DNA from 2 places in the Paenibacillus sp. FSL H7-0350 genome. Region 1 is predicted to be linked to the other one. Evidence: a T-box and tRNA genes for the amino acid it is inferred to sense, from the RefSeq annotation. Region 1 holds a T-box; the other holds one or more tRNA genes.
The links. A T-box is a leader RNA that pairs with one kind of tRNA and senses whether it is charged. The one in region 1 lies ahead of argS (arginine--tRNA ligase), so its partner is inferred to be a tRNA-Arg.
Positions count from the first base shown of each region.

Region 2: it has a tRNA-Arg gene. The T-box ahead of argS (arginine--tRNA ligase) is inferred to sense a tRNA for this amino acid. The anticodon was not compared.

Region 1 is NZ_CP151972.1:2,875,447-2,885,913, forward strand. It holds gene NYE24_RS13120 (hypothetical protein) at 1-392, opposite strand, end outside; gene NYE24_RS13125 (ABC transporter ATP-binding protein) at 601-1,347, shown strand; gene NYE24_RS13130 (ABC transporter permease) at 1,344-2,381, shown strand; gene NYE24_RS13135 (TetR/AcrR family transcriptional regulator) at 2,439-3,125, shown strand; gene NYE24_RS13140 (SNF2 helicase associated domain-containing protein) at 3,156-6,500, shown strand; gene NYE24_RS13145 (hypothetical protein) at 6,596-6,955, opposite strand; gene NYE24_RS13150 (hypothetical protein) at 7,149-7,454, shown strand; T-box leader at 7,688-7,910, shown strand; gene argS (arginine--tRNA ligase) at 7,964-9,889, shown strand.
Region 2 is NZ_CP151972.1:2,727,410-2,737,876, reverse strand. It holds gene ilvE (branched-chain-amino-acid transaminase) at 1-59, shown strand, start outside; gene NYE24_RS12510 (LysM peptidoglycan-binding domain-containing protein) at 274-1,818, shown strand; rRNA gene NYE24_RS12505 (16S ribosomal RNA) at 2,281-3,841, shown strand; rRNA gene NYE24_RS12500 (23S ribosomal RNA) at 4,110-7,036, shown strand; rRNA gene rrf (5S ribosomal RNA) at 7,163-7,279, shown strand; gene NYE24_RS12490 (AAA family ATPase) at 7,294-7,779, shown strand; tRNA gene NYE24_RS12485 (tRNA-Glu) at 7,969-8,043, shown strand; tRNA gene NYE24_RS12480 (tRNA-Val) at 8,117-8,192, shown strand; tRNA gene NYE24_RS12475 (tRNA-Met) at 8,232-8,305, shown strand; tRNA gene NYE24_RS12470 (tRNA-Asp) at 8,311-8,388, shown strand; tRNA gene NYE24_RS12465 (tRNA-Gly) at 8,421-8,495, shown strand; tRNA gene NYE24_RS12460 (tRNA-Arg) at 8,502-8,578, shown strand; tRNA gene NYE24_RS12455 (tRNA-Leu) at 8,644-8,722, shown strand; gene NYE24_RS12450 (NAD(P)-dependent oxidoreductase) at 8,796-9,743, opposite strand; gene NYE24_RS12445 (LysR family transcriptional regulator) at 9,885-10,250, shown strand.

The DNA of each region.
Region 1 (10,467 bases):
GAGGGGCTGCCAATAATAGAATACGAATAGGAGCCATTCACTTTGCCGTTAATCAGCAGGTTGCGGCTGTCCACAATCTCTGTCCCGCGTTCCAGCTCCTTCTCTCTTACATACTTCTGATATGTAGTTCCAAGAGCGGCCATAGTCTCCTTCGTCTGATAGATCAGCATAGAGGATTTCTTCCCCTCTGACTGTTCACCTTGGGTAAAAGTAATACCTGCCCCTTCGGGAATCGGCAGATCCTCCGGCAGATATTGTTTTGCCTCCGTCTTCTCGTCCGCCAAGGTATGAAACCGTCCACCACCAACTGAATGGTCTGCATCGCCGCAGCCGCTAAGTCCAGCCGCAGCCAGCAGCACGCCTAGAGGAAGGAGCAGCTTATGTCCTGCCATAATTCCACCGCCTTTAGTGAATTGGGTTTCAGAATGCCGGTAAACATAGGATGTCCCTTTTATTACCCGGATCAAGGGTGGGAGTAACGGATAATCCTTACCATTTTATTTACTTTTTAAAATAATTTGTACGCTTCCAGAAAGAGTTTTACTTTTACATAGGAAATCATTAATATAATGAGTGAGCGCTCACTCATTATTGTGAGGAATGGAGGAGATTGGTGTGAATGAGGGAAAACCTGTCATTGCGGTTACTCATGTGAACCGGGCTTTTGGCAATAAAACGGTGTTGAAGGATATAACGCTTCAGGTGAATCAGGCAGAGACCTTCGGGATTCTGGGGCCATCCGGCTCCGGCAAAACCACGCTTGTCAAGCTGCTTACGGGCATAGATGAGGTAACCTCCGGTGAGGTCACCGTGCTGGGGGTGCGGATGCCGAAGCTTGCCATGCTCCAGCAAATTGGATATATGGCCCAGTCGGATGCCCTGTATACCGAGCTTAGCGCCAAGGAGAATCTGGAGTTCTTCGCTGCGCTCTATGGACTGAAGGGCGGCAACCGCACACGGCGGATTGGGGATGTGATGGAACTGGTGAATCTGCAGGAGCATCTGCGGAGGCGGGTGGACCAATACTCCGGCGGCATGAAGCGCCGGCTGTCCCTGGCGATTGCCCTGTTGCACGAGCCGCCGCTGCTGCTGCTGGATGAACCAACCGTCGGCATCGATCCGGTGCTGCGCCAGTCGATCTGGAAGGAGCTGAAGGCGCTGAACCGCAAGGGAACAACGATTGTCCTGACCACGCATGTGATGGATGAGGCAGAGAAATGTGACCGGCTGGCGATGATCCGGGACGGCGTACTGCTGGCGGCCGATACTCCGGCTGGACTGCTTCAGGCTACCGGCGCCGCCAGCATTGAGGAAGCCTTCCTCTATTATGGAGGTGTACGCCGATGAGAATCCGGGCCATTACCCTGAGAATTCTGCAGCAGTTCATCCATGACCGGAGAACCATGGCGCTGATGTTCATCGCTCCTCTGCTGGTGCTTAGCCTGATGAGCCTGGTGTTCGGCAGCGATGCTTATGAGCCTAGAATTGGCTTTTCGGGGGATGCGGCAGTGTTCAGTTCAGCGCTGGAAGCCCAGCAGGCTGAGGTTACCAGCTATGCTGATGAAGCATCCGGGCAGGACGCCCTGAAGGCGGGAGACATTGATGCTCTCCTTACAATGAAAGGAGACACTCCTGCTGTTGTCCTTGAAGGCAGCAACCCGGCGGCTAACCGCGCTGTGATCATGGCGCTCCAGGAAGCTGCGCAGAGCCTACAGCCACAAGCGCCGGGCGGCGGGCAGCTCCAGCCGCAGATCAGCTATCTCTACGGCGCGGAGGATATGAAGACGATCGATCGCTTCGGCCCGATTATGATCGGGGTGTTTGTGTTCTTCTTTGTCTTCCTGATTGCCGGTGTCTCCTTCCTGCGCGAACGGACCACGGGCACGCTGGAGCGTCTGCTCTCCACCCCGCTGAAGCGCTGGGAGATCGTCACCGGATATGTCTGCGGCTTCGGCATCTTCACCGTCTTTCAGGCCCTGCTGATCTCCTGGTTCTCGATCCAGGTGCTGGGGATTATGATGACAGGCAGCTTCGGCTACGTGCTGCTGATGACACTGCTGCTGTCGATGTCGGCGCTGACCCTCGGCACCCTGCTCTCGGCGTTCGCTGCCAATGAACTGCAGATGATCCAGTTCATCCCCCTCGTCATTGTGCCGCAGATCTTCCTGAGCGGATTATTTCCGCTGGATACCCTTCCCCTCTGGCTCCAGCGCATTGGACTCGCCACTCCGATGTACTACGGTTCACAGGCACTGATGGATATCATGGTACGCGGCAGAGGCTGGAGCGATATCGCCGGGGATGTGTTCATGCTGATCGGCTTCTCCCTGCTGTTCATGCTGCTGAATGTGTTGGCTCTGCGCAAGCACCGCAGAATGTGAAGGGTGAACGGGCTATGGTACACTAGGAGGAACTGCAAGAGTCTGGAGGTTCTATTAATGGAGAATAACCCTGCTGCCGATCAGGAGCAGCTGGAGCAAGACCAGTGGGTTCAGGAGCTGCTGGATCTCAGCGAGAAGGAGCAGGTCACACCTAAGCAGCTGTCCATTCTGCGGGCGGCGATTGATGTTTTTGCAGAGAAGGGATTCTCGGCGGCCGCCACCAGTGAGATCGCCCAGAAGGCGGGCGTGGCCGAAGGCACGATCTTCCGTTATTACCGGACCAAAAAAGATCTGCTGCTCGCCATCACGGTCCCCACCATGAGCCGGATGATCGCCCCATTCGTGCTGCGCAACTTCAGCGGTGTGCTGGATGTGCCGTTCGGGAGCTATGAGGATTTCCTTAAGGCCTTCATCGTGAACCGGCTGGAGTTCGTCCGCAGGAATCTGAAAATCGTCAAAATTCTCATTCAGGAGATCCCCTTCCAGCCTGCGCTGAAGGAGCAGCTGACCGAGAATATCTTCGAGCAGGTCCTGGCCCGTGTAACTGCAATTACCGAGCATTTCAAGGTGCAAGGTGAAGTGATTGACGCGCCTACTCCTGCGATTATACGCTTCACGATCTCGGCGATTGTCGGCTATCTGCTAGTACGGCTGGTGCTGATGCCGGAGCAGGATTGGAACGATGAGGCAGAGATTGAACAGACTATAAGCTTCATTCTGCACGGGATCGGCGGGAATGGATAAGACAGAAGCAATAAAAGGAAGTGAGTATACGTGGGTTATCAGGTGCCGGAACGGGTAATCAAGCTGCTGTGCGGAAATGCCGCTTTTGACCAGGGAGCGGCTTATTATCATGCCCATAAGGTAGACCTTGTCTATACGGAGCATAACGAGGAAGACGAATATTCTAAATACCGCGCTGAGGTCCATGGACTGGAGAGCCATGAGATTGCGCTGATTATCGACAGTGACGGGGATGTGCAGGGGGAATGTACCTGCCCGGCGTACTATCGCGGCGGACCCTTCTGCAAGCATATTGCGGCAGTGCTGATGACGGTCCTCTACCGCAGCCAGGCTGCCGGAGCTGAACAGGCTGAGGATATGCAGGCAGATGCGGAGGAGGCTTATCCCGCAAGGACAGGCAGTCTGCCGCTGGCGCAAGGCAGCTCCGCCCCTTCCGGGGCAGAGCAGAGGGAACGCAGCGGAGACCGGCAGCTGGTGAGCAGCATGCTCGGAATATTCACCGGAGGGCGGCAGCGGCCAAGCGGTGCAGGCACGTATATCGATCTGCGGACACCGCTCCAGGTCGAGTTCATCTGCCGGCCCTTCAACTTCAACTACGGCAGTACCATGCTTGGGATGGAAGTGAAGCTTGGTCCTAAGCGTCTTTATATCGTGCAGAAGATTAGACCTTTTTTGGAGCAGGTGCACCGGGGCGAGCCTTTTGAATTCACAGCGCATTTCAGCTATGATCCCGCCCTGCACAGCTTCTCCAAGGAGGATAATGAGGTCCTGCAGAAGCTGATTGAGATCATGCTGAATGAGAAGGTCTACCACAGTCTCACCAGCCCGTATGGTTCCCGCACTAACAATGCAGGGAACGACCGGCTGCTGCCTGTGGCCCCTTTTTTCTGGGAGAGTCTGTACCCCCTATTAGAAGCTGCGCCTGCCGTCCGCCTTCAGCATGGACAGCTTCTGCTGGACCGCTTGTCCCTCTCGGAGGAGCCGCTGCCGCTCAGCTTCCAGTTCGACCAGGCACAGGAGGACGGCTACCGGCTGGATGTCCGGGGGCTTGAACAGCTTATGATTCTGGAGAGCTACGGGCTGGTCTTGACCGAAGGCAGACTGCTGAAGCTCCCGGCGCAGGAATGCGGGCGGCTCTCCGAGCTGAAGCGGGTGCTCAGCGGCAGCCGGCGGGATAGCCTGGCGATTGCGCCTGAGCAGATGGAGCCCTTCATGGAAACCGTCATTCCCGGGCTGAAGAAGCTGGGCAGGGTGAGCATTGCCGACACCATTGCGGACCGGATCGTCCAGACCCAGCTTCACGCCAGACTCTACCTGGACCGGGTAAGGGACAGGCTGCTGGCCGGGCTGGAATTCCAGTACGGCGGAATTGTCATCAATCCGCTGGAGGAGAAGGCTCATGAGCGGAGCAGTGAAGTCATTCTGATGCGGGACGGGGAAGCAGAGCGGCGGATTCTGGACCTGATGGCCCATGAGTCCTTCTCACGGACGGAGAGCGGATATATCATGCGTGACGAGGACGGGGAATTCGACTTCCTGCACCATACCATCCCGCTGCTGGAGCCGCTGCTTCAGGTCTATGCGACCACTGCGGTCAAGGATCGGGTGCTAACGGAGCATGCAGCGCCCAAGGTCAGCCTGAGCTGGAACGAGAAGACTGACTGGCTGGACTTCAAGTTCGCCATGGAGGGCATCACGGAGAAGGACATTACCCAGGTCCTTAAGTCCCTTCAGGAAAAGCGTAAATATCACCGGCTCAAGGACGGAGCCCTGCTCCCGCTGGACACCGCAGAGTTCCAGGAGATTATCGCGCTGATGAACGAGCTCGGCGTCCGCAGCGTGGATATCCGGAGTTCGGAGTTCTCCCTGCCGCTGGTCCGCGCCCTCCATCTCCATGCAGGCACCTTCCAGGGGCAGACCATCGAGACCGGACGCTCCTTCCGGCGGCTGCTCGCCAATATGGCGAGTCCTGAGAATCTGGACTTCCCTGTACCCGGGAGTCTCGCTTCTATACTGCGGGATTATCAGCAATACGGCTTCCTGTGGATGAGGACGCTGGCCCATTACCGCTTCGGCGGGATTCTGGCGGACGATATGGGCCTCGGCAAAACACTGCAGAGCATCACCTTCCTGCTCTCGATGCAGGAAGACATCCGGCAGAGCGGCGTGCCTGCCCTTATTGTGGCGCCTGCCTCCCTGCTCTATAACTGGCTTAACGAGCTGAAGCGCTTTGCCCCGGAGCTGCAGGCAGTCATTGCCGACGGCAACGCCGGTGAGCGCAGCCGGGCCCTGCGGAACACGGCCGGGCATGATGTCATCATCACCTCGTACCCGCTGCTGCGCAGAGATGTGGATGAGTATGCCAAGCGGTCGTTCCATACGCTTATTCTGGATGAAGCACAGATGATTAAGAATCATGAGACTATGACTTCGCAGGCGGTCAGACTGCTTCAGGCCCGCTACCGCTTTGCGCTGACCGGAACACCGGTGGAGAACGCGCTGGAGGACCTGTGGTCGATCTTCAGCGTCGTCTTCCCCGGCTTGTTCCCCGGGAAGAAGGCCTTCCATGACCTTCCCCGGGAGACGGTAGCCAGGCGAGCCCGCCCCTTCCTCCTGCGCCGCCTGAAGAGTGATGTGCTGAAGGAGCTGCCGGACAAAATCGAGTCCCTCCAGGCCTCCGAGCTGCTGCCGGAGCAGAAACGGCTCTATGTCGCCTACCTGGCCCGCCTGCGCAAAGAAGCGCTCAAGCATCTGGACAGCGACAGCTTCGGCAATGGCCGGATCAAGGTGCTGGCCGGACTGACCCGGCTGCGCCAGCTATGCTGCCATCCGGCCCTGTTCGTGGACGGATATACCGGCGGCTCCGGCAAATTCGAGCAGCTGCTGGAGATCATCGACGAATGCCGCAGCTCCGGCAAACGGATGCTGATCTTCTCGCAGTTCACGCAGATGCTCGGTATGATCGGGCGCGAGCTGGCGCTGCTCGGGATTCCGCATTTCTGTCTGGACGGACAGACCCCGGCCTCCCAGCGGGTTGAGCTATGCAGCCGTTTCAATGAAGGCGAGCGCGACCTGTTCCTGATCTCGCTGAAGGCGGGCGGCACCGGCCTCAACCTGACCGGTGCCGACACGGTCATTCTCTACGACCTGTGGTGGAACCCTGCTGTCGAGCAGCAGGCCGCCGACCGCGCCCACCGGATCGGGCAGAAAAAAATCGTCCAGGTTATCCGCCTGGTAGCCCAGGGTACCGTAGAGGATAAGATGTACGAGCTGCAGCAGAAGAAGAAAAACCTGATTGACGAGGTAATCCAGCCGGGACAGGAGGCGTTGTCGAGCCTCAGCGAGCAGGACATCCGCGAGATCCTCTCCATCTGAGTTGAACAATATAAACAGGGACCTTCTGAGCGAGCAGCTCTGCAAGGTCCCTGTTTCATTTTACAACCGGAAAGTCCGGAATAATACCTAATCCTCTATACGTCTGAGCTTAATTTCTCATGCGTCACTACACGGTGTGCATTCACCAGCTGGCCGGTTGATGTCTTGCCCCACACGGATATTCCAATCTCATCTTCGTCCACTTCTCCAGTGATGAACACAAATTCATAGGCATTCAGATCGGCAAAATAATCCCGGGTCACCACCTGATTCGGAGCAACATCAATCACCTCACTGACATACAGCGTTCTGGTAGCGCCCAGCACGTATCCCTGAATACTAATAGAGGTGCTGCCTGGAGCACTCCGCTTGACCACTCTTACCGTCACTGTCTGCGTAGGTCTGACTCCCGAAACGGCATTGTTCTCTATCGGTCCTGTTGACAAAATCGCCATCCTGTCTCGTCCTCCCTTGAAGTTCTAGTGTCAAAGTACGATATATTCATATTCGGACTTTCCTGTAACGGTGTGGACACAGGCCTGAGCCTATTCACCAATGACTGCAGGCACGCATATCCTTGAATAAGGAAAGACCGCCCATGCGCTGCACTTTTATGTATACGAACGCCGAACGGAAGAAGGGACTCCCATGCCCCCTGCAGGAAAAGGAAAGAGGCCCGCCGCCAAAAAAACACCGTCCAGCTCCAAAACCCAGACCCCTAAAGGGCTTGAATTCGCCGTAGCTGCACTTCTATTGACCGGCAAGCTGAAAGTAGACTCTATCCAGATGTACACGGACGCGTCGATGTTCGTCAGTCTGGTAGGCAAATATAAAACCCTAAGCGAGCTAAGTAGTGACAATGTCGATAAGCTGGTCAGCTTCCTCGATGACAACAGCAGCCTGACGCTGAACGAGATCATGACCGCTTTGAAAAAGAAAGCCGAAAACACCTGAACACATCCGGAAGTGAAAGGGAGGGACGGGGTTATGGACAGTTTTGACGGAGAAGGATTTGCCGGCGGGATCCTGCTGGTCATTGTAATTATGCTGCTGATTTATGGTTCAACGGACATCAAGAACCTGACAGGTGCGCCTAGTGACGTGTGATTCTTAACGGTTGGGCTTCTGCTGCACGGTAATCCGCTCTTGCTTTCTCCCAGAAATTCGCTATACTGATACAAATCCATATTCAATCGATGACCGGGAGAGTAATGGTCTTATATCTAGTCCCCAGCGAGCCGGAAAAGTGAAAGCCGGTACAGATTAGAACCATGAAGCGCACCCGTGAGATGGACTTCTGAACCTTGTAGTAGGAAGCCCCGGCCGAGGACCGTTAACCTGTAAGGTGGCTAAACCGTAAGGCTTTAGCAACGAGAGTGGTACCGCGAGCGCACAAGCCTCGTCTCTTAGGAGATGAAGGCTTTTTTGTCGTTATTTTATTCAGGAGGTTGTTATTCATGCCAATGTTAAGTGAGCTCATTCAAGAAAGCCTGAAGCAGTCTGTTCACACAATCGCACTAACCCTGGGCGTACCTGCTATCGCTGAAGTCAATGTTGCCCTGGAGCAGCCGGCGAGTGCCGACCACGGGGATTATTCCAGCAATATCGCCATGCAGCTCGCCCGCTCTTTGCGCAAAGCTCCACTGGTTATCGCCAGGCTGATCGTCGCCGAGCTCGAAGCATCGGGCTCGGTTCACGGACTGGTGCTGAGAACTGAGGTTGCCGGTCCGGGATTTATTAATATGTATCTGGATTGGCAAGCCTGGGCACGGGCGAAGGAGAATTTCACGCTGCCTCAGCATGCAGGGGGGTCGAAGGTGATCGTCGAGCATACTTCCGTCAACCCGAATAAAAGTATGCATATCGGCCATTTGAGAAACTCCTGTATCGGGGACGCGCTGGTGAGGGTACTGCGGGCGACCGGCCATACCGTTGAGGTGCACAACTATGTGGATGATCTCGGCAATCAGCTGGCTGATACTGTAGCCGGTCTGCTGAATGTTCCACTGGAGGGAGAACATGTAAGGTTCGGAGATTACTGCTGGGACATCTATGCCGAGATTAACAAAACTTACGCGCAGCAGCCAGAGATGGTGCAGAAACGGACCGAGATTCTTCATGCGCTGGAGGAAGGCCATGGTAATACTGCCTGGATTGGCAACCTCGTCGCCGGGCAGATCGTGAAAGAACATGTGGAGGAGATGCGGGGGTTCGGCATTGACTACGATCTGCTGGTGTGGGAGAGCAGCATTCTGAAGGAGGGCTTCTGGGCCTCGGCGTTCGAGCTGCTGTCGCAGACAGAGATCTTCGTGCAGGAGACCGAAGGTAAGCTGGCAGGCTGCTGGATTCTGAAGCAACCCGCTGAAGACACCGTACCGGACACTCAGGAGGAGCATCAGAAGGATAAGGTGCTGGTGCGCTCGAACGGAATTCTGACCTATACTGCCAAGGACATCGCCTATCATCTGTGGAAGTTCGGACTGCTGGAGAAGGATTTCAGCTACAACGAATTTCAGAGCGGACTGTGGACGACCGGCTTGAGCGGACAGGCTCTGCCTTTTGGACGGGCGGACCAGGTCGTGAACGTCATCGATTACCGGCAGGAATATCCGCAGCTGATGGTCAAGCAGGCACTCAAGGCACTGGGATTCGGTACGCAGGCAGACGCGCTTCATCATGTCAGCTATGGGGTGGTCTCGCTGAGTCCCGCTTCTGCGGCAGGGCTGGGCATTGATACCTCCAGCGGCAAAAGCTCCTACGCCATGTCCGGGCGCCAGGGAATCGGCATTAAGGTAACCGAGCTGGTCCGGCTCATGGAAGACATGATTGAATCCACCCGTTCGGACAAAAACGGCCTGTCCAGCCGGCTCATCGCCACCGCTGCCATCCGTTACTACCTGCTGCGCTTCAATCTGGGCACCGAGATTGTGTTCGACTTCAAGCAGGCGATGGAAATCTCCGGCAACACCGGCGTCTACCTGATGTACGCCTACGCCCGGGCCCAGCGCGTGCTTAGTAAGGCCGCTTCGGCGGGTGATGTGAGTGGCGTGGGCGAGAGCGGTGTTAGCGAGTCCGGCGTTAGCGAGTCTGGCGCTGGAGGGGTGCCGCTGTTCCCGGCGCAGCTCGAAGCGGCTGAGCTTGCCTTGCTGAGACAGCTCAGCTTGTGGCAAGACACACTCTATACAGCAAGCCGGGAGCTTACGCCGAATACGATCTGTAACTACGCCTATTCCCTGGCCTCGTTATTCAGCAACTTCTACTCAGCTTGTCCAATTCTCAAAGGCGGGGAAGCCAGCATCACCTTCCGCCTGTGGCTGACCCGGAGCTTCACCGATACGCTGGGCGAAGCCCTCGACGTACTCGGCCTGCCTAAGCCGGAGCGGATGTAGACATACTGAGTCTTCATCTGCTTAAAATTCTCTATCGAATGAATGAGCAGGAACCTATGTGGTCCGTGCAGCTTGCACGGCTCTCCCTTCTCCATCCGCTCACATCTGGTGAATTCAGGTGTACTTATACACCTCATTTGCTCGTTTGGCTCACATCTGGTGAATTCAAGTGTACTTATACACCTCATTTGCTCGTTTGGCTCACATCTGGTGAATTCAAGTGTACTTATACACCTCATTTGCTCGTTTTGATCACTTCTGGTGAATTCAAGTGTACTTATACACCTCATTCGCTCATTCAAGTCCACATTCAGTAAGTTCAGGGATATTGGGCCCATGCTTAATTTAGCGTACTAAGATCACTCCTTCGGGATAAACGGTTTTGAGATTTTTTGGAATGTTATGTATTTCGCATCACGCTTAAACAGCGGAGAGGACGGAACGCCCCGTGGAAAAGCGATAGCGGTCGCCTTGGTCTCCGGATTTTCACCGCTAAGGGGAATGAAAAAAATCTGGAGACCACAGCGATTGGAACAACGGTCCGTTCGCGGAGCGTCCACCCAAGCGCCCACATTGAT
Region 2 (10,467 bases), 150 kb from region 1:
AATTGCTGGAAGAATTCCGCAATGTGGTTGATAAAGACGGCTATAAGGTTTGGGAATAGTACATTAGTTTCGTAGGAGCGAACAGAGAAAAATCCTTTCATGCCAAGCATGGAAGGATTTTTTTTGCATATAGGGATGTCATTCGCCCATGGGCTGCATAAGATGTAGTAACGAAGGAGGCGGCTGTACCGCAACTACCGAATCTGGAGGGCTATCATCCCTGAACCGGGGTGCAGTGCCGATCAATAGATACTTTTAGGAGGTAAATGCTGCGTGAAAATACACATTGTTAAGCAAGGTGATTCGCTGTTTGCGTTATCACAGAAGTATGGAGTGCCGCTGCAAAAAATAATCGAGGCCAATCCGCAAATCACCAATCCAGATGTGCTTGCGGTTGGAGACAAGGTTAAGATCCCGGCTGCGCCCGTAGCTCTGCCTGTTCCGGACAACAACGATATCTACTATAAGCATACAGTCAAGCAAGGCGATACTTTATGGAAGCTCTCCAAAGCTTGGGGAGTTACACTCAAGGATATGATTGATGCCAACCCGCAGCTTAAGAACCCTAATGCACTGATGACGGGTGAAGTCGTGAAAATCCCTAAGAAAGTCAGTACTTCTCCGATCCAGGCCCAATCCATCGATCCGGTAAAAGCTAATACGACCCCGATTCAGGCTCAGTCAACCGCTCCGGCAGTGGTCGATAAAACGGCGATTGGCGGTAAAACCTACACCGGTGTTATCGAAAAGCCGGCTCCTGCGCCAGCTCCTGCACCTGCTGCAGAAGCAGTCCCTATCCCGTTGGCGGTTCCTGCACCTAACCCTGCACCTAATAAAATGCCGGAAGTCAAGCCGGTTCAGGAAGTCGTCCATGAGAAACAAAGTTTGTATGTGCAAATCTCTGTTCCCGCGCAGGAAGAGAAAACCAAAGAAGTGCATCATAATAAGACAGAGGTCCAGCCTGCCGCCTGGGATGAGGGTAAAACCTCGCCATGGGGAAAGACCGATGGCTATCCCGGCCTCAGCGAGAATCCGTATTTCATGAATTATGCACCCGTGTATCCGATATATGAGCCAATGGCCAATATGGATATGAACAATATGAACAACATGAATAACATGAATAACGCTCCGAGTTATGCTCAGCCCGCAGCGTTTATGCCGGATTGCCCGCCGTTCTATGCTCAACCGGTTAATCCTTGTCCGCCTGGACAATATCCCGAAGCATGGTATCCTAATGCAGCACCGGATTATAACAATGTGAATATGTCTGCAGTCAGCCCTTTCAGTGACAATGCTGCGTTTGCTCCGCAGTACCAGAGTGAACAGGTCAATCTTCCATGGCCATCCTGCGGATGCGGCGCAATGTCGATTCAGCCCTATCCTTATGAGCAGCCGATGTATAACGGGTATCCGGTGTATGGCATGCCGCAGATGGGGATGGTTTCTCCTTATGCCGGAGGAATGAATGCCATGCCTAACGCAGTGTCACCGATGTATGAACCGCCTATGGTATCTAACATTCCACCATATCCTGCTTATCCGGGCATGGAGAACTTCGCTCACAACCGCGTACCTGAGATTCAGATTCCTGAGCCTGTAGTAGAGGAAGCGGAGGAGTTACCGGATAAGGGGCGCACTGAAGTCACAGCAGCAAAGGATACAAAACCAGGGAAGTCGAAACCGGCAGCGGCAAAAGCGAAAACCTCCAGCCAGGGTTCTGCCGCCAAGGATAAAGCCCACGCCAAGCCGCGTTCGAACTCTAGCGGACGTTCTAGTACAGCTAAAAAGAATCAGACTCCTTGGATTCCGAATTAAGAGAAGAGTCCCTAAGAGAGAGTGGCACATGCAGGTCCTGCTAGATGAGGGCCGGCATGTGCTTTTCGGGCAATGTTATGCAGGTACAGAGGCTTGTATAGGATATCTATGAAAGGCCATAGTACTATCTCAAAAATGGTATAAAATTAAGGGTTGTTAGCAGGTACATATCATGATATATTATATATCCAGTCGCAAGGCGGGTGCCTTGCAAGAAGATTGGACATGTTGCTCTCATGAATACACATTTCGCTTCATCGAAAATAAGTGTTGCATTCAGAAGAAGGATATGTTATATTATAAAAGTTGCTGGTGACGCGGTAAGCGGCGCTGACAACGAGCTTGATCTTTGAAAACTGAACAACGAGTGAGTATCTGGAGATCGCTTCGGTGAGATCCAAATTAGAGAATGTAAATTCTCGTCAGATGTTTCAAAATGAGCAATCGCTCTTTCTAAATACCAATTTGGAGAGTTTGATCCTGGCTCAGGACGAACGCTGGCGGCGTGCCTAATACATGCAAGTCGAGCGGAGTCTGAAAGGAAGCTTGCTTCCTTTCAGACTTAGCGGCGGACGGGTGAGTAACACGTAGGCAACCTGCCCTCAAGCCTGGGATAACTACCGGAAACGGTAGCTAATACCGGATAATTTCTTTTTTCTCCTGAGGAGAGAATGAAAGGCGGAGCAATCTGCTGCTTGGGGATGGGCCTGCGGCGCATTAGCTAGTTGGTGGGGTAATGGCCCACCAAGGCGACGATGCGTAGCCGACCTGAGAGGGTGAACGGCCACACTGGGACTGAGACACGGCCCAGACTCCTACGGGAGGCAGCAGTAGGGAATCTTCCGCAATGGGCGCAAGCCTGACGGAGCAACGCCGCGTGAGTGATGAAGGTTTTCGGATCGTAAAGCTCTGTTGCCAGGGAAGAACGTCCGGTAGAGTAACTGCTACCGGAGTGACGGTACCTGAGAAGAAAGCCCCGGCTAACTACGTGCCAGCAGCCGCGGTAATACGTAGGGGGCAAGCGTTGTCCGGAATTATTGGGCGTAAAGCGCGCGCAGGCGGTTATTTAAGTCTGGTGTTTAAACCTTGGGCTCAACCTGAGGTCGCACTGGAAACTGGGTGACTTGAGTACAGAAGAGGAAAGTGGAATTCCACGTGTAGCGGTGAAATGCGTAGATATGTGGAGGAACACCAGTGGCGAAGGCGACTTTCTGGGCTGTAACTGACGCTGAGGCGCGAAAGCGTGGGGAGCAAACAGGATTAGATACCCTGGTAGTCCACGCCGTAAACGATGAGTGCTAGGTGTTAGGGGTTTCGATACCCTTGGTGCCGAAGTTAACACAGTAAGCACTCCGCCTGGGGAGTACGGTCGCAAGACTGAAACTCAAAGGAATTGACGGGGACCCGCACAAGCAGTGGAGTATGTGGTTTAATTCGAAGCAACGCGAAGAACCTTACCAGGTCTTGACATCCAACTAACGAAGCAGAGATGCATCAGGTGCCCTTCGGGGAAAGTTGAGACAGGTGGTGCATGGTTGTCGTCAGCTCGTGTCGTGAGATGTTGGGTTAAGTCCCGCAACGAGCGCAACCCTTGACTTTAGTTGCCAGCAGGTTAAGCTGGGCACTCTAGAGTGACTGCCGGTGACAAACCGGAGGAAGGTGGGGATGACGTCAAATCATCATGCCCCTTATGACCTGGGCTACACACGTACTACAATGGCCGGTACAACGGGAAGCGAAGCCGCGAGGTGGAGCCAATCCCAGCAAAGCCGGTCTCAGTTCGGATTGCAGGCTGCAACTCGCCTGCATGAAGTCGGAATTGCTAGTAATCGCGGATCAGCATGCCGCGGTGAATACGTTCCCGGGTCTTGTACACACCGCCCGTCACACCACGAGAGTTTACAACACCCGAAGTCGGTGGGGTAACCCGCAAGGGAGCCAGCCGCCGAAGGTGGGGTAGATGATTGGGGTGAAGTCGTAACAAGGTAGCCGTATCGGAAGGTGCGGCTGGATCACCTCCTTTCTATGGAGAATCGTCTTCTGCAATGAAGACATTCAAATCGGAAGCTTGCTTCCAAAAAAGAACCCTTGGGTTCGAATACTCACTCGTTGGTCAGTTTTGAGAGTTTAAGCTCTCATCTTTACCTTGATCCTTGAAAACTGGATACCGAAACGAATTTGCGTTTTAGAACATCTTTTAGCTGAAACTTGTGTAAGCAAGTTGAAATAGTTATTAGTTGCTACAAAGTGAAGGTTTTTGATTGTGCAAACAAGCAAAACACCGGAACGTTGGTTAAGCTACTAAGAGCACACGGAGGATGCCTAGGCGCCAGGAGCCGACGAAGGACGTGGCGAACAACGAAACTGCCTCGGGGAGCTGTAAGCAAGCTTTGATCCGGGGGTGTCCGAATGGGGAAACCCAGCTGTGGTAATTCGCAGTTACTCATTTCTGAATACATAGGAAATGCAGAGGCAGACCAGGGGAACTGAAACATCTAAGTACCCTGAGGAAGAGAAAACAATAGTGATTCCGTCAGTAGCGGCGAGCGAACGCGGAACAGCCTAAACCAAGAGGCTTGCCTCTTGGGGTTGTGGGACGTCTCACATGGAGTTACAAAGGAATATGGTAGGCGAAGAGGTCTGGAAAGGCCCGCGATAGAGGTAAAAGCCCTGTAGCCTAAACTGTGTTCTCTCCGAGACGGATCCCGAGTAGTGCGGGGCACGTGAAACCCCGTATGAATCCAGCAGGACCATCTGCTAAGGCTAAATACTACCTGGCGACCGATAGTGAAACAGTACCGTGAGGGAAAGGTGAAAAGCACCCCGGAAGGGGAGTGAAATAGAACCTGAAACCGTGTGCTTACAAAAAGTCAGAGCCCTTTCTATGGGTGATGGCGTGCCTTTTGTAGAATGAACCGGCGAGTTACGTTTAACATGCAAGGTTAAGGTGAGAAGCCGGAGCCGCAGCGAAAGCGAGTCTGAATAGGGCGACTGAGTATGTGGACGTAGACCCGAAACCGTGTGATCTACCCCTGTCCAGGGTGAAGGTGCGGTAACACGCACTGGAGGCCCGAACCCACGCATGTTGAAAAATGCGGGGATGAGGTGGGGGTAGCGGAGAAATTCCAATCGAACTCGGAGATAGCTGGTTCTCCCCGAAATAGCTTTAGGGCTAGCCTCGGTGAATGGAGTGGTGGAGGTAGAGCACTGATTGGGTGCGGGGCCCGCAAGGGTTACCAAGCTCAGTCAAACTCCGAATGCCATTAACTTCTTGCCGGGAGTCAGACAGTGAGTGCTAAGATCCATTGTCAAAAGGGAAACAGCCCAGACCATCAGCTAAGGTCCCCAAGTGTGTGTTAAGTGGGAAAGGATGTGGAGTTGCACAGACAACCAGGATGTTGGCTTAGAAGCAGCCACCATTGAAAGAGTGCGTAATAGCTCACTGGTCGAGTGACTCTGCGCCGAAAATGTAACGGGGCTAAACACACCACCGAAGCTATGGCTAGATGCTTTGCATCTGGGGTAGGGGAGCGTTGTATGTGGGTTGAAGGTGTACCGTAAGGAGCGCTGGACAGCATACAAGTGAGAATGCCGGTATGAGTAACGAAAAGATCAGTGAGAATCTGATCCGCCGAAAGCCCAAGGTTTCCTGAGGAAGGCTCGTCCGCTCAGGGTAAGTCGGGACCTAAGGCGAGGCCGAAAGGCGTAGTCGAAGGACAACAGTTTGAAATTACTGTACCACCGTAATCCGCTATGAGCGATGGGGTGACGCAGGAGGGTAGTGACGCGGACTGATGGATGTCCGTCTAAGCAGTGAGGCTGGTGTGTAGGCAAATCCGCACACTATTAAGGCCAGGCTGTGATGGGGAGCGAAAATTATAGTAGCGAAGGTCATGATCTCACACTGCCAAGAAAAGCCTCTAGTCAGGAGAAGGTGCCCGTACCGCAAACCGACACAGGTAGGCGAGAAGAGAATTCTAAGGCGCGCGGAAGAACTCTCGTTAAGGAACTCGGCAAAATGACCTCGTAACTTCGGGAGAAGAGGTGCCTCGGTAGGGTGAATAGCCCGAGGGGGCCGCAGTGAAAAGGCCCAAGCGACTGTTTAGCAAAAACACAGGTCTGTGCGAAGCCGTAAGGCGAAGTATACGGGCTGACGCCTGCCCGGTGCTGGAAGGTTAAGGGGAGTGGTTAGGAGCAATCCGAAGCTGTGAACCGAAGCCCCAGTAAACGGCGGCCGTAACTATAACGGTCCTAAGGTAGCGAAATTCCTTGTCAGGTAAATTCTGACCCGCACGAATGGCGTAACGACTTGGGCGCTGTCTCAACGAGAGATCCGGTGAAATTTTAATACCTGTGAAGATGCAGGTTACCCGCGACAAGACGGAAAGACCCCATGGAGCTTTACTGCAGCTTGATATTGAATTTGGGTACGATCTGTACAGGATAGGTGGGAGCCGTTGAGGCAGGAGCGCAAGCTTCTGCGGAGGCGCCGTTGGGATACCACCCTGATCGTATCTAGGTTCTAACCTAGTACCGTAACCCGGTACGGGGACCGTGTCAGGCGGGCAGTTTGACTGGGGCGGTCGCCTCCTAAAGAGTAACGGAGGCGTTCAAAGGTTCCCTCAGAATGGTTGGAAATCATTCGCAGAGTGCAAAGGCATAAGGGAGCTTGACTGCGAGACCTACAAGTCGAGCAGGGACGAAAGTCGGACTTAGTGATCCGGTGGTACCGCATGGAAGGGCCATCGCTCAACGGATAAAAGCTACCCTGGGGATAACAGGCTTATCTCCCCCAAGAGTCCACATCGACGGGGAGGTTTGGCACCTCGATGTCGGCTCATCGCATCCTGGGGCTGAAGTAGGTCCCAAGGGTTGGGCTGTTCGCCCATTAAAGCGGTACGCGAGCTGGGTTCAGAACGTCGTGAGACAGTTCGGTCCCTATCTGTCGTGGGCGCAGGAAATTTGAGAGGAGCTGTCCTTAGTACGAGAGGACCGGGATGGACGTACCGCTGGTGCATCAGTTGTTCCGCCAGGAGCATGGCTGAGTAGCTACGTACGGACGGGATAAGCGCTGAAAGCATCTAAGCGTGAAGCCCCCCTCAAGATGAGATTTCCCAGTATGTAAGACCCCTTGAAGACGACGAGGTAGATAGGTTGGAGGTGGAAGTGCAGCAATGCATGGAGCTGACCAATACTAATCGGTCGAGGGCTTATCCAAATTTCTAACACGCAGATTTGTTTCGGATTCAGTTTTCAGGAATCAATTCCTGAACGCAACGAAATTCATTCACACATTCGTGATGAACCGAATTTCTAGCGGCAGCGTCTGTTTCACAGACGCATGTTTGGTGGCGATAGCGGAGGGGTTCCACACGTACCCATCCCGAACACGACCGTTAAGCCCTCCAGCGCCGATGGTACTTGGACCGAAGGGTCCTGGGAGAGTAGGACGTTGCCAAGCACTCAAGACCACTGTTGATTATCAATGGTGGTTTTTTGTTTGTGTTTGTGTTTACCATTAAAGTCTATGATGGAGGTGCCAGCTTGATTATCTGGCTTAATGGTGCCTTTGGATCAGGGAAAACACATACAGCAAATGAACTCCAACGCAGAATTCCACATTCGTATGTATTTGATCCGGAAAATGCCCGTTTTTATATCAGGGACAATATTCCTGCCGAGATGTCAGAAGCTGATTTTCAGCACCATACGCTCTGGCGTGACTTTACCTATTCGATGCTGACATACCTGGATTCAGGCTATAGCGGAACCATTATTGTACCTATGACACTAGTGAAAGAAGAGTATTTCATAGAGATTGTGGGCAGGCTGAGAAGTGAGGGACGGGATGTCCGTCATTTTAACTTGACTGCTTCCTCTGAGACCTTACACAGGAGATTGGAGAGCCGTGGTGAAGGGCCAGGATTCCTGGGCCGCTTTACAGATGGAGACATGTCTTAGGGGCTCAAGAGTAAACTCTTCGCAAACGACGTAGATACTGAACATAAATCAGTTTCCGAGGTTGCAGAGATTATTATGGCCTTGGTGGAGAATCCAGTAAGTAATGAATAGAGCAATAATATTTCTATTGTATTATACTATTTTATTTGATATAATACTTTTTGTTGTCGAAAGATTGTTTGCTTATCTGGCTCGTTGGTCAAGGGGTTAAGACACCTCCCTTTCACGGAGGTAACATGGGTTCGAATCCCATACGAGTCACCACATTCATCTTTGAAAAATTAATGGTTGTATATCTCATGTAAATGTGTTATGATCATTAAGTTGCTTCTTCGATGGAGGCTTAGCTCAGCTGGGAGAGCATCTGCCTTACAAGCAGAGGGTCGGGGGTTCGAACCCCTCAGCCTCCACCATGCAGAGTTTGTAAGCCAGAAAAGAATATCTATTACTGACGCGGGGTGGAGCAGCCCGGTAGCTCGTCGGGCTCATAACCCGAAGGCCGCAGGTTCAAATCCTGCCCCCGCAATATTTGGAACCGTGGTGTAGTTGGCCTAACATGCCTGCCTGTCACGCAGGAGATCGCGGGTTCGAATCCCGTCGGTTCCGCCATTTTTATTGAAGCAGTTGAATACATACCGTGTGCGGACGTGGCTCAGCGGTAGAGCATCGCCTTGCCAAGGCGAGGGTCGCGGGTTCGATTCCCGTCGTCCGCTCCATATTTTGCGCCCTTAGCTCAGCTGGATAGAGCGTTTGACTACGAATCAAAAGGCCGGGAGTTCGAATCTCTCAGGGCGCGCCATTATTATTTTATTGAATGTCTTCATCTGAAATTTAATTATCCATTGTGGATATATATGATATTAAGCCGGCGTGGCGGAATGGCAGACGCGCTCGACTCAAAATCGAGTGGGAAACCGTGGAGGTTCGAGTCCTCTCGCCGGTATTAAAAAAGGTTTATGACATTGTATTTCGTACAATGTCATAAACCTTTTTTTGTATTTTTATTGCACCGAAACTTATAATAACTGATTGAGCCTGCTTTCAGGCTCTTTCCCGTTTTGTACACGGTTTATATTATCTATAAAGAAATCGTATCTTTTTTTGTGGAATTTCCGGCCGTCAGGCATTCCTGCGGTATGGGGAGTAAGGACCACATTGCCCAGAGTGCGGAGCTCACTATCTAAGGGAAGCGGTTCGGATTCATACACATCCAGGCAGGCGCCGGAAATCCCCCCTTTTTTTAATGCGTCAATCAAGTCTGTCTGATTAACAATCCCGCCGCGGGCCGTGTTGAGGAACAGAGCGCTACTCTTCATTTTTTGAAATGCCGTTTGGTTGATCAGGTGCTTGGTCTGCTCAGTCAAGGGTACATGTACACTGACGATGTCCGATGTGCTTAGAAGAGTATCGAGATCCGTCATTGTCACCAAATCGTCAGCCTGTACTACGGTCTTTCTCGCATAAGCCAGCACCTTCATATCAAAAGCGCTGCAAAACGCAGCGACTTTCTTTCCGATAGCACCCAGACCGATAATCCCAATGGTTTTGCTCTCTAGTTCACTCCCTGTGTACTCCAACTGATGTTCATCCATCCTGTTTTTCATGAAATGATCAAGAAACGGTATGTTTTTATAATAAGCCAGCATTAGTGCCATTACGTGCTCGGCCACGGCCTGTGCATTCACTCCTGCCGCATTAGCCACCCAAATGCCGAGCTCTGTACAGGCAGGGATATCGACATTATCATAGCCTGCACCTGTCTGTACCAATTTTAATTTTTTGGCACTGGCGAGCAGGCTAGGGTCCACTTGGATATGTTCAGGAATGAGGACCTGGCAATCTTCAATATGATGCAGCATATCTTGTCCGGGCGGGACAATGACAACGTTCCAGTCTTGCGGAAAATACCCGGTAATCTTTAATTGTGCAGTTTCGTTAAAATGACCAACGATGAGAATCTTCATGGCTAAACCACCTTTTCATAACGTGGGTTATTTGACCCCTTGTCTGTGTTAATGATAATTTTAGACATAAAGAATAATGTTGTAAAACGCAAATGTTTTGTGAACTATATTAATATTTTCTATATATTGAGGAGGTATTCGATGTATTTTCCTGGGATAGAGGCATTTTTAGCTATCGTAAGGACCGGGAGTATAAGTAAAGCGGCAGACATGCTGCACCTGTCACAAGCAACGGTAAGCTACCGGCTAAAGACTTTAGAGCAGGGGATGGGCGGCCTATTGGTGGAGCGAAGAAAAGGGGCAGCCAAAATCAGCCTGACCCCAAAAGGGGAGAACTTTTTTAGTATTGCGGAAAGATGGGAGGCGCTCTGGAGGGAAACTCAAATTTTAAAGGCGAATGGTTCGCAGTTAAGTCTGGCCATAAGCGCTGCCGAAAGTATAAGCCACTTCGTCTTGCCTCCGGTATATAGAATGCTTAATCAGCACACTCCGTCCATCCGATTGTAAATTCGTACGCCCCGCTGTGTCCGTCCCGTGTACATCTGGACTCAGCGGGACTCATCACTACTTTTTTGACGAATGCCAGACAATGGACGATTGTGCCTGCTTCGATTGGCGTCCATATGATGGGGATGGGAGAATTTGTTCTTCAGAAGCTGGCGCTGTCAGTGCCCCCCAGAGTAGGCTATAAGGTCACTCATAAGTTTCCAAACCAGGCGTTACA